Regions from separate parts of the uncultured Agathobaculum sp. genome, predicted to be linked through region 1. Evidence: riboswitches for the same ligand, from Rfam matches in the RefSeq annotation. Region 1 holds a riboswitch; the other holds the start of a gene.

Evidence for each region. Region 1 has a riboswitch for thiamine pyrophosphate ahead of thiD (bifunctional hydroxymethylpyrimidine kinase/phosphomethylpyrimidine kinase). Riboswitches for the same ligand answer to the same signal wherever they lie in the genome.
Region 2: another riboswitch for thiamine pyrophosphate. It lies ahead of thiS (sulfur carrier protein ThiS); the one in region 1 lies ahead of thiD (bifunctional hydroxymethylpyrimidine kinase/phosphomethylpyrimidine kinase).

Annotation. Positions count from the first base shown of each region.
Region 1 is NZ_CAWVCU010000031.1:534-6,452, reverse strand. It holds gene ABGT74_RS02015 (GntR family transcriptional regulator) at 11-760, shown strand; gene ABGT74_RS02010 (peptidylprolyl isomerase) at 795-1,445, shown strand; gene ABGT74_RS02005 (LysR family transcriptional regulator) at 1,515-2,399, opposite strand; gene ABGT74_RS02000 (flavodoxin family protein) at 2,568-3,107, shown strand; gene ABGT74_RS01995 (carboxymuconolactone decarboxylase family protein) at 3,129-3,896, shown strand; TPP riboswitch at 3,922-4,025, shown strand; gene thiD (bifunctional hydroxymethylpyrimidine kinase/phosphomethylpyrimidine kinase) at 4,115-4,915, shown strand; gene thiW (energy coupling factor transporter S component ThiW) at 4,912-5,421, shown strand; gene thiM (hydroxyethylthiazole kinase) at 5,418-5,919, shown strand, end outside.
Region 2 is NZ_CAWVCU010000052.1:14,499-20,417, forward strand. It holds gene ABGT74_RS04335 (MarR family transcriptional regulator) at 1-142, shown strand, start outside; gene ABGT74_RS04340 (AEC family transporter) at 147-1,085, shown strand; gene ABGT74_RS04345 (PLP-dependent aminotransferase family protein) at 1,173-2,582, shown strand; gene dinB (DNA polymerase IV) at 2,588-3,811, opposite strand; TPP riboswitch at 3,898-4,000, shown strand; gene thiS (sulfur carrier protein ThiS) at 4,069-4,263, shown strand; gene thiF (sulfur carrier protein ThiS adenylyltransferase ThiF) at 4,269-4,904, shown strand; gene ABGT74_RS04365 (thiazole synthase) at 4,938-5,702, shown strand.

The DNA.
Region 1 (5,919 bases):
GAGGTGTCCCATGCCGAAGGCAAAATATGAACAGCTGTATCAGATTTTAAAAGAGAAAATTGAATCCGGTACATATCCGCCGCAGGAAATGCTACCCAGCGAACATACGCTAATCGCTGAACTGGGGTGTTCTCGCAACACGCTGCGTCGTGCCATAGGGGAACTGGTGCGTGCTGGATATGTGCAGACCATGCAGGGGAAGGGCATGCGCAATATTTTTGAGCCGAGCCAGCAGACCACTTTCACACTGGGTACAATCGAAACGTTCAGTGAGTCTGCAGAGCGTAATCAGCAGCGCGGCGCAAGCAAGGTGCTGTTGTTTTCGCCAGTCACAGCGGATTGGCAGTTAGCTGAAAAAACCGGTTTCGCAGAGGGAACACCGCTCTATTATATCCAGCGTCTGCATTATCTGAACGGACGCCCGCTGATCTTCAACCACAGCTATTTCCGGCAGGATGTGGCGCAGGGACTGACGCGCGAGATTGCAGAGCAGTCGATCTATCGTTATTTGGAAACCGAGCTGCATATCTCCATCATCAATAGTAAGCGTGTGGTGACAGTGGAGAAAGCAACGCAGCTCGATCTGCAGCATCTGGATATGGGTGATTGCAACTGTCTTGCAGTTGTCAGCAGCCAAACGTACAATAGCGATGGCGTGATGTTTGAATACACGCAGTCGCGTCACCATCCAAACTTTTTCCGATTTCAGGATAATGCAGTGCGGCGTTCTTCTGCATATGGAAAGCCGGAAGAAAAGTGATAGCATAGCAAAAATAAGACAAAGGAGCAATATAATGAAACAGAGCAAGCGTTTTTGGGGCATTTGTGGTATGTTAGCGGTGCTGATTTTAGGCGGATGCAACGCAGGGGAGAACAATACTGCTGCAAATTCGCAGCAGGACCAGCCGGACGCAACACAGAACGAAACCCAAACGGAGACGACGGATGTCGGCATTCATCATGCGGAAATCAAGATTCAGGACATGGGTACCATCACAGTGGAACTGGATGGTGATGCAGCGCCTATTACGGTGCAGAATTTTATGGATCTCGCGGAAAGTGGTTTTTATGACGGCTTGACCTTTCATCGCATCATCAACGGTTTTATGATGCAGGGCGGCGATCCGAATGGCGACGGTACTGGCGGGTCTGAGCAGACCATCAAGGGTGAATTTTCTGAAAACGGTGTAGAAAACGACCTATCGCATGCGCGTGGCGCAATCTCGATGGCGCGTGCGCAGGATATGGACAGTGCTTCGTCGCAGTTCTTCATCGTGCATCAGGACAGCACTTATCTGGACGGACAGTATGCCTGCTTCGGCTATGTGACCGACGGCATGGACATCGTCGACGAGATTTGCGAGAATACGAAAGTAGAAGATGGCAACGGCACGGTCTTGCCGGAAAATCAGCCGGTGATCGAAAGCATTACGATTCTGGACTGAGCGGATGATAGCGAAAAACCGTCTCCCATAGGAGACGGTTTTTTTGTTTCGATATGGATGGAAGCAGGCTTAAGAGATGCTGGCCCGAAGCTGTGCCAAAAAGTATTCGGCCGCTTTGGATAAAGCTGCGTATCTCTTCCAGACCAGAGACATACCGAGCGTGATATCCGGGCTGAGTGGTCGGAAGCAGAGACTGCTGTCACCGCTGGTGTTGATGAGCTTATCCAGTGTCAACACATAGCCCATTTTTTCATCCGCCATCAGCGACGCATTGTATGCCAGGTTGTAGGTTGCACTGATTTGCAGTTCTGATAGAGGTTTTTGTATCCATTGCAGAAAATTGGGGAAATGAATCATTTGACGTGACAAAATCAGCGGCTTGTCCCACAGGTCTTCCGGTGTGATGCTGTCTTTTTCAGCAAGTGGGGCATCTCTGCGCATCAAAACACCCCAGTGATCCAACATGGGCAGCGCCAATTGTTCATATTTGGAGGAGTCGGTCGTGCCAAGCAGCAGGCCAAAGTCGAAAAGACCTTTGTCCAGCCGATCGATGAGATCCTGACTATCGCCGCTGACAATGTGAAAATGCACATCTGGGTACTGTTCTTGGATGAGGTGTGCCACTCGGGCAATTGCGCGCAGCGAATCGGTTTCACCTGCGCCAATGAAGATATCACCAGCCAATCCGTGGCCAGATTGCCGGATTTCGTTTTCGGTTTTCTGCACAAGATCCACGATTTCCTGCGCGCGTTTGCGGAACAGACGACCTTCTTCAGTCAGGCCGATTTTGTGGTTGCGTTTGCCGCGCACCAGAAGCTGCTTTCCAAGTTCATCTTCCAAATCTTTCAACTGCCGAGAAATGGTGGGCTGCGTCAGGTTCAAATATTCAGCAGCAGCCGAAATGCTTTGCTCCTGCGTGACAGCCAAAAAATATTCTAAAACCCGAAATTCCATGTTCCGCCTCGCTTTCCATGAGATAAAATAAAGAATAGATGCAAACAGTGTACCGATGATATGCATGCTTGTCAAGCATGTAATATAGAAAAAGATAAGCATTTGCTATTGGATCGTTTTCTTCTTATAATGAAAGGAGGAGACAAGCATGCACAGGAGGAATCAAAAATGAGCAAAAAAGTTCTGATTGTGGCATCCAGTCCGCGACGCAACGGCAATTCTAACCACCTTGCCGAAGCATTTGCGAAAGGTGCGGCGCAAGCAGGAAATCAGGTAGAAACCGTTTACTTATGTGAAAAGAACATTGGGTTTTGCCGGGGCTGCTTGTCCTGCCAAACAACGCAGCGCTGCGTGATACAGGATGATGCGGATGCGATTGTACAGAAAATGGGTGCAGCGGATGTGTTGGCATTTGCAACGCCAATCTATTACTATGGTATGAGCGGTCAGATGAAAACCATGTTGGATCGGGCAAATCCGTTGTTTCCTTCGGATTACGCCTTCCGTGATGTTTATTTGCTGACAGCGGCAGCAGAGGATGATCCAGAAACGCCGGAAGGCGCAGTGCATGGTTTACAGGGCTGGATCAGCTGTTTTGAAAAGGCGAGTCTGGCAGGCAATGTGTTTGCCGGCGGTGTGACAGATGCAGGAGATATCGGAGGTCATCCGGCACTGCAAACCGCGTTTGAAATGGGAAGCAGAATCTAAGAGGAAAGGAAGTATTGCAGTATGGCAGTCAAGCAGACAGCAGGACGGGATTCTCTCGGTACCTTTGCCCCGAAATTTGCAGAGCTCAACGATGATGTATTGTTTGGCCAGGTGTGGAACAGGGAGGATAAGCTTTCGCTGCGTGACCGCTCGTTGGTGACGGTGGTCAGCCTAATGGCGCAGGGATTGGTGGATTCTTCCTTCCAATATCATTTGACCACAGCTAAGCAGAACGGCATTACCCGGACAGAAATCGCAGAGATTTTGACGCATGCAGCGTTTTATGCAGGCTGGCCCAAGGCATGGGCGGCATTTCGCATGGCAAAAGAGGTCTGGACGGAAGAAGAGCAGGCAGTGGACGGTAAAGCGGCTCATCAGAACGAGATGGTATTCCCGATTGGCGCGCCGAATGATGGGTTTGCACAAAATTTTGTTGGACAGAGTTATCTCGCGCCGGTTTCCACCGAACAGGTCGGTATTTTCAATGTAACTTTCGAACCGGGATGCCGCAACAACTGGCACATTCATCATGCGGATCAAGGCGGCGGACAGATCCTTGTCTGTGTAGCTGGCAAGGGCTATTATCAGGAATGGGGCAAGCCCGCAGTGGAACTGCATCCGGGCGATACGGTCAATATTCCGGTAGGTGTCAAGCATTGGCATGGTGCTGCGCCGGATAGTTGGTTCTCGCATCTGGCGGTCGAAGTGCCGGGGGAGAATGGCAGCAATGAATGGCTGGAGGCAGTGGACGATGCAGCGTATGCAGCCGCATGCGGACAGAAAGCTTGACAAATGTTTCGGCAAGTGCTAATTTAATATAAAGCAAGGGAGCTTCCGTTGGAGGCTGAGAGGAGGTTTCGACCTCGACCTTACCTGATTTGGATAATGCCAACGTAGGGATGCTGGAACAAGCTGGAGCCGCACGCAGGTGCGGTCATTTTCGGACGCGAAAGGACATCCTGATCGGGATGTCCTTTTTTCATGCAGAAAGACAGGAGGAAACGGGAATGAAGAAAGTACTTACCATCGCTGGTTCGGACTGTTCGGGCGGTGCAGGTGTGCAGGCGGATTTGAAGACGATGGCAGCACACGGTGTGTTCGGTATGAGCGTGATCGTGTCGGTTGTTGCGGAAAATACCGCCCGCGTGATCGACATTCAGGACATCAGTCCCAAAATGATTGAAGAGCAAATCGACGCGGTGTTTGAGGATATCGTACCAGATGCAGTCAAGATCGGCATGTTGTCCTCACCCGCGTGTATGAAAGCGGTCGCAGGCAAGCTTGCGCAGTATAAGCCGCAGCATGTGGTCATCGATCCTGTGATGTTTGCGAAAAACGGCGATGCGCTGATGGATCCGGCGTCAGTCGGCACACTGATCGAGACTATACTGCCGTTTGCGGATATTTTGACACCCAATATTCCAGAGGCACAGTACATTGCGGATATGCAGATCAACACGCCCGCGGATATGGAGGAGGCAGCACGTCGCATCCACGCCAAGGGCTGTCGCAATGTGCTGGTCAAGGGCGGCAAGAATATGGAAGGTGCAATGGACGTGCTGTATGACGGGACGGACTTCCATCGTTATGAGATTGTACAGCTCGATACCACCAGTACGCATGGCACAGGCTGCACGCTGTCCTCGGCAATCGCATCCAATCTGGCGCTGGGATATGATATTCCTGAAGCGGTAGAGCGTGCCAAAGCCTATGTGACCGATGCCATCCGTCATGCCCCCGGCTTTGGAAATGGCTGTGGGCCGCTGAATCATTTTTGCCGTCTGTTTCCGGAGGAGGGTGCAAAATGAAAGAGAAATCCATCCGTAAGCTGACCATCGCGGGTTTGCTGGTCGCAGTTGCCGTGGTTGGCAGCCTGTTTTCTATTCCGGTATTAGGCGCGAAGTGCTCACCCGTGCAGCACATGGTTAATGTGCTGGGTGCGGTGCTGCTCGGTCCTTGGTATGCGGTTGGCATGGCGTTTGCCGCTTCGCTGATTCGGAATCTGTTGGGACTTGGCAGTCTGCTTGCATTTCCCGGTTCTATGATCGGTGCGCTGCTGTGCGGCTTGCTGTATAAGCTGTGTCCCAAGCTGCCGGTTGCGTATGTCGGTGAGGTGTTCGGTACAGGCGTTCTGGGCGGTATTGCATCTTATCCGATCGCTGTAGTACTGATGAACAATAAAGCCGCGGCGCTGTTCACCTTTGTCCCGTCTTTTCTGGTCTCGACTGCGGTCGGCGCTGCCATATCGGTCTTTGTACTGGCGGCACTCAAGCGCACGCAGGTTTTTAGCCAGTTGGAGGGAGCGCTGCGGTGACAGAAAGTATAAAACAGATCATATCGTGTGCGCAGCGGGTTCGTCCGATGGTGCATTCGATTACCAATAATGTGACGATTAACGATTGCGCAAATATCATCCTTGCGGCAGGTGGTACGGCTATCATGGCACAGGATGAGCGTGAGGTGGAGGAGATCACCGCGCATGCTGATGCGCTTGCGCTCAATATGGGTGCGCTGCGTGCGCAGGAAGCGATGCTGTTAGCGGCTCGCGTGTCTAAGCGGCTGGGGCATCCAGTTGTGCTTGATCCGGTTGCGGCTGGGGCAAGTCGCTTGCGCAGCGAAATGTGCGGCCGCTTGCTGGCCGAGGGGCTGGTGTCCGTTATTCGCGGCAATGCGTCTGAAATTCGCGCCCTTGCAGCGGGGCAGGAAAATGCCGCAGGTGTGGAGGTGGATGCACTCGACCGCGTGACCGAGCAAAACCTTGCCGATTCTGCTGCATGGCTGCGTCGGTTCAGCCAGCAGACTGGCGCGGTCG
Region 2 (5,919 bases), on a different contig from region 1:
GGCGTTCCACGAGCGCATGATCGCGTCCGTGATGGAAACATTGTCGCCGGAACAGGCGGCCGTGCTCGCACAAAGTCTGGAAAAATTACAGGATTTCTTCCGACAGGAAGAATCCGCAGTGGGAGGGGTTTGCAACGGATAATCTGATTTTCTGTCTCAACGCAACCGTCCCGATTTTTGCAATCATTTTGCTGGGCCGCGTGCTGCGTGCCCGGCACTTTTTTTCGCCGCAGACGCTCTCCGACCTCGACCGACTGTCGTTCAAGGTATTGCTGCCCGTTTTGCTGTTTCGCGACATCGCGGCAGGGCGCATCACCGAGCAGTTCGACCTGAAATTCTTCCTGTTCTGCGCGGGCGTGACGACCGTTTACTTTTTCGCCATCTGGCTGGGCGCGGCAAAGCTGCTGCCGGATAAAAGCATGGTTGGTGCGTTCACGCAAGGTGCGTTTCGCGGCTCACAGGCGATTTTGGGCGTGGCGTTCGTGCAAAACCTGTATGGGGACGCGGGACTGGTGCCGCTGATGATTGTCGCGAGCGTGCCGCTCTACAACATCTTTTCGGTGCTGGTGCTGACCGTCACCGCACCGGACGCAAAAAACGCCCAGCATAAGGGCGTTGTGTCGCGCACGCTGGGCGGTATCCTCACCAATCCGATCATCCTCGGCATTCTGGCGGGTCTGCCGTTTTCACTCTTGCAGGTCGATTTTCCGCCCATGCTGTCCAAGGGGCTGGACATGCTGGCCTCCTGTGCGACACCCGTCGCACTCATCAGCATCGGCGCGGGCTTCGAAGGCGCAAAGGCGATCAAAAAACTCGCCCCAACCTGCGCTGCGACCTTTATCAAGCTGATCCTGCTGCCGGTCATCTTCCTGCCGATCGCCGCGTGGATGGGCTTCCGCGATCAGGCGATGGTCGCGCTGGTCATCCTGTGCGGTGCGCCGAGCACGGTTTCCGGCTATGTAATGGCAAAAAACATGGGCGGCGACCATGTGCTGGCGGCGTCCATTGTTGTACTCAGTACGGCGCTCAGCGCGGTCACGCTGACGGCAACGCTTTTTATCCTGCGCACGGCAGGTTTGATTTGACATTATCCCTCCACACTGGTATTGTAAAAACAGCAATGCCAGTTTGGAGGGTTTTTTCTCTCTTGCCCCACCACGGAGGAACACACCATGCTCACCTATCATCTTGACCCGCACAGCAAGACCCCGCTGTACGAACAGCTATACCGTGCGGTGCGTGCGGATATCATGTCGGGCGCGCTGGCCGGCGGCGACCGCCTGCCCAGCAAGCGCCAGCTTGCTGCCAACCTGCATGTCAGCCAAATCACGGTCGAAACCGCTTATGGACAGCTGCTGGCCGAGGGCTATATCGCCTCCGCGCCGCGCCGCGGCTACTTCGTGCAGCCGCAGTTGTCTCTGCCCGCACCGGTACAGACACCGCGCGCCGCTGCACCGGCTTCCCCCACTGTGGAAACGCCCTTTCTCTATGACTTCCGCACCAATATTGTGGACAACGGCTGTTTTCCGTTCTCCACTTGGGCGCGGCTCAGCCGCAGTGTGCTCAGCGAATATTCCGACCGCCTGCTGCGCGCGACCGACCCCTGCGGTGCGCTCGAGCTGCGGAAACAGATCGCGCGGTATCTATACGATTTTCGCGGCATCAGCATTTCACCGGACAACATTCTGGTCGGCGCAGGCTCGGAATACCTGATGCAGCTGGTCATTCAGCTTTTGGGGCGTGACCGGGTGTATGGACTGGAAAATCCGGGCTACCGCAAGCTATATCAGATTTTCGCTGCGGGCGGCGCGACGGTGCGTCCGCTGCCGCTGGACAAAAGCGGCCTGCGGGCGGATGCGCTGGCGGCAAGCGATGCGTCGGTCGTTTACCTGACCCCCTCGCACCACTTCCCGCTCGGCACGGTCATGCCCGCCGCACGGCGGCTGGAGATTTTGCGCTGGGCGTCCGATGCGCCCTACCGCTATATCATTGAGGACGACTACGACAGCGAATTCCGCTATGCCTCGCGCCCGATTCCCGCACTGGGCGAGCTCGACCGCGCAGGGCGGGTGGTGTATGTCAACACCTTTGCCAAAAGCCTTGCGCCCGGCCTGCGCATCGGCTATCTGGTGCTGCCGGACGCGCTGATGGCGCGCTACCGCGAGCGCTTCTCGCTCTACTCCTCGACCGTGCCCAGCTTCGAGCAGCACACGCTCGCGGCCTTTCTGCGCACGGGCGCATTTGAACGGCACATCAGCCGCAGCCGCAAGGTATATCAGGCGCGGCGCGACGCACTGCTGGCCGCGCTCGCGCGCGAACTGGCCGATCTGCCGCATGAGGTGTCCCGCTCGGAGGCGGGCCTGCACCTGCTGCTGCACATGAGAAACGGGATGCTCGAACGCGAACTGATTGAGCGGGCCGCCGCCGCCGGCGTGCGGGTGTACGGCCTTTCGGCGTACTACACCCCACCCGTCAAACCGCCCAAGGCAACGCTGGTTTTGGGCTATGCAGGCTTGACCGAAGCGCAAATTGATGCAGCCGCTGCCCTGCTGCGGCAGGCGTGGAACAAAAAGAAGTCCTGAACGGTTCAGGACTTCTTTTCTTCTTTCGGTTTTTCATTTTTGCGCACCGTATTGGCAAACATCACCGACTGCTTGCCGAAGCGCTGCCGCAGCGCGTCCACCGTGCGGTCCAGCTCGCGCTGCTTTTGGCGGGACTGCACCGTCTGCGCGCTGTCAAACAGGGAAAGCTGCTCGCAGGACTGGTTTTCCGGCAGCAGGTTCGCCGCTGTAACCGAAAGCAGACGCACCGGCTTGTCCATCGACCAATGCGCGCGCAGCAAAGCCAGCGCGGTTTCAAACAGCACGCGGGTGGAATTGGTCGGCTGCTCGAGCGTCATCTGCCGCGAACGGTTGTGAAACTCCGGGTCACGGATGCCGATCTGCACGGTCTGGCACACCATCCCGCGCGCCCGCAGGCGGCGGCCGACGTTGTCGCACAGCGCGGTCAACCCCATGCGGCACTCTTCCTCGCCCAGCAGATTGTGTGCAAACGTCATGCCGTTGCCCACGCTTTTGACCTCGCGCTCGGCATAGAACGAGCGCACCGGCTCATCGTCCTCGCCGCGGGCATAGCGCAGCAGCATATCCCCCTGCTTGCCGAAAATACTGTGCAGGAACACCGGCTCGCATGCGGCTAAGTCGCCGATCGTGTGCACGCCCAACCCGTCAAGCCGCGCGGCGGCACGCCTGCCCACATACAGCAGCGTATTGACCGGCAGCGGCCAGACCCGCTCGTGGAAGTTCTCCCGCGAAAAGACGGTGGTGGCATCCGGTTTCTTGTAGTCGCTGCCCAGCTTTGCGAATGCGCGGTTGAACGACACGCCGACCGAGATCGTCAGCCCGACCTCCTCCCGCATGCGGCGGCGCAGCTCGTCCGCGATCTGCTCCCCCGTACCGAACAGGTGCATCGAGCCGGTCACGTCGAGAAAAGATTCATCAATGCCAAATGGATCGACCAGATCGGTATATTGCAGGTACAGCTCGTTGCAGCGGCGCGAATATTTGACGTATTCCTCGCGGTGCGGCGCGACCAGCCGCAGATCCGGACATTTTCGTTTTGCCTGCCAGATGGTTTCCGCTGTCTGCACCCCGAATGCTTTGGCCTTTTCGTTTTTGGCAAGGATGATGCCATGGCGGCTTTCCGGATCACCGCAGACCGCACTCGGGCCGTCGGCCAGCGTCGGGTCGAGCAAAGTCTCGACCGATGCATAAAACGAATTGCAGTCACAGTGCAAAATCGTGCGCTCCACGCGGCTCCCTCCAATCGAACATTTGTTTCTTTTATTGTAACAGAGAATTTGCGCCTTGACAACCACTTTTCGCAGGGCTATACTGGATTTGCAAGCAAGGGTGCCGTGATGAGCGGCTGAGAGGGCGAGAGCCTAACCTTTTGAACCTGTTGGTTAGCACCATCGTAGGGAAGCTGTCGCATCGCAAATGTTTTTATGCTCCGGTTTTACCGCATGGTGAAACCGGAGTATTTTTATTGCCTGAAAGAAGTGATTTTGTGAAAGTAAACGGAGAAATTTGTGCAGTTTCGCCGAAAATGACCGTGCAGTCTCTTTTGGAGCAGCGTGGACATGATCCGCAGCGCGTCGCGGTCGAGCGCAACGGACAGATCGTGCCGCGTGCTCGGTTTGGTGACGAAACGCTGCACGAGAACGATGTGATCGAAATTGTGCAGTTTGTCGGCGGAGGCTGAAGCCTATGCATTTGACCAAAGAAGAACTGCACGCCGCGCTCGTCGAGCGGCACGGCGCAGACATTCAGCAAAAGCTCGACGGTGCTGCGGTCGGCATCGCAGGGCTGGGTGGGCTTGGCTCCAACATCGCCGTGCATCTGGCGCGGCTGGGTGTAGGACGGCTGGTGCTGGTGGATTTCGACACGGTAGAAGTGAGCAACCTCAACCGGCAGCACTACACGATGAAGGACATAGGCATTCCCAAAACGCTGGCGCTGCTCGAACAGCTGGAAGCCATCAACCCCTATCTGCAATACGAACCGCACACCGAGCGCATCATCCCAGCCAATGCCGCGCGCCTGTTCGCGGGCTGTGACGTGGTCTGCGAGGCGTTCGACCGCGCCGACCAAAAAGCCATGCTGAGCGAAACGCTGCTCGAACAGCTGCCGGACACGCCCATTGTTTCGGGCAGCGGTATGGCGGGCTTTGGTTCGGCGAACCTGATGCGCACCGAGCGCCGCTTCGGGCGGCTGTACGTCTGCGGAGACGGGTCAAGCGACGTTACAGACGGTATCGGCCTGATGGCCCCGCGTGTCGCGGTCTGTGCTGCGCAGCAGGCGACCATGGTGCTGCGTCTGCTGCTCGGACATACCGACCCATGAGCATCTGATAGAACAAAAGGAGAGGAAAAGACAATGGAAGATAAGCTGATTCTGGGCGGGCATGAATTTACCTCCCGCTTTATTCTGGGCTCGGGCAAATATTCGCTCGATCTGATCAACGCCGCTGTACACAACGCGGGCGCACAGATCATCACACTCGCGCTGCGCCGCGCCAACGAGGGCGGCACGGCAAACATCCTCGATTATATCCCCAAGGGCGTCACCCTACTGCCCAACACCTCGGGCGCACGCAATGCGGACGAGGCGGTTCGCATCGCGCGGCTGAGCCGCGAATGCGGCTGCGGCGACTTCGTCAAAATCGAGATCATGCGCGACAGCAAATATCTGCTGCCGGACAATCAGGAGACCATCCGCGCAACCGAGATCCTCGCAAAAGAGGGCTTTGTCGTCATGCCATACATGTATCCCGACCTGAACGTTGCGCGCGATCTGGTGAATGCGGGCGCAGCTTGCATCATGCCGCTCGGCGCACCCATCGGCACGAACAAGGGACTGGCAACGCGCGAGTTTATCCAAATCCTGATTAACGAAATCGACCTGCCGATCATCGTGGATGCAGGCATCGGTCGCCCGTCGCAGGCATGCGAAGCGATGGAGATGGGCGCGGCCGCTGTCATGGCGAACACTGCAATCGCCACGGCGGGCGACATCCCCGCAATGGCAGAAGCATTCAAAAAGGCGATCGAGGCCGGCCGCACGGCTTATCTATCCGGCTTGGGCCGCGTGCGCGAGAGCGCGTCGGCATCCTCGCCGCTGACCGGCTTTTTGCGCGACTGAGGCACCGCCTCTGGGGTGGCAGCCGCCCTTGCTTTTCTAATTCTGCGAAATGGGCGGCAAGCGCCCATCCCTCGGGCGGAGAAAGTATGCCGCTGCGCGCGGCAGGCGCACAAGAAGGGGACAACCTGCGGTTTTCCCCTTCTTGCGAATCAACCCCTTTTCTTTAAGGGCGCGCTGCGCGCGCAAAGCAGAGTTCCGTATTCGACTTGCCGCCCAG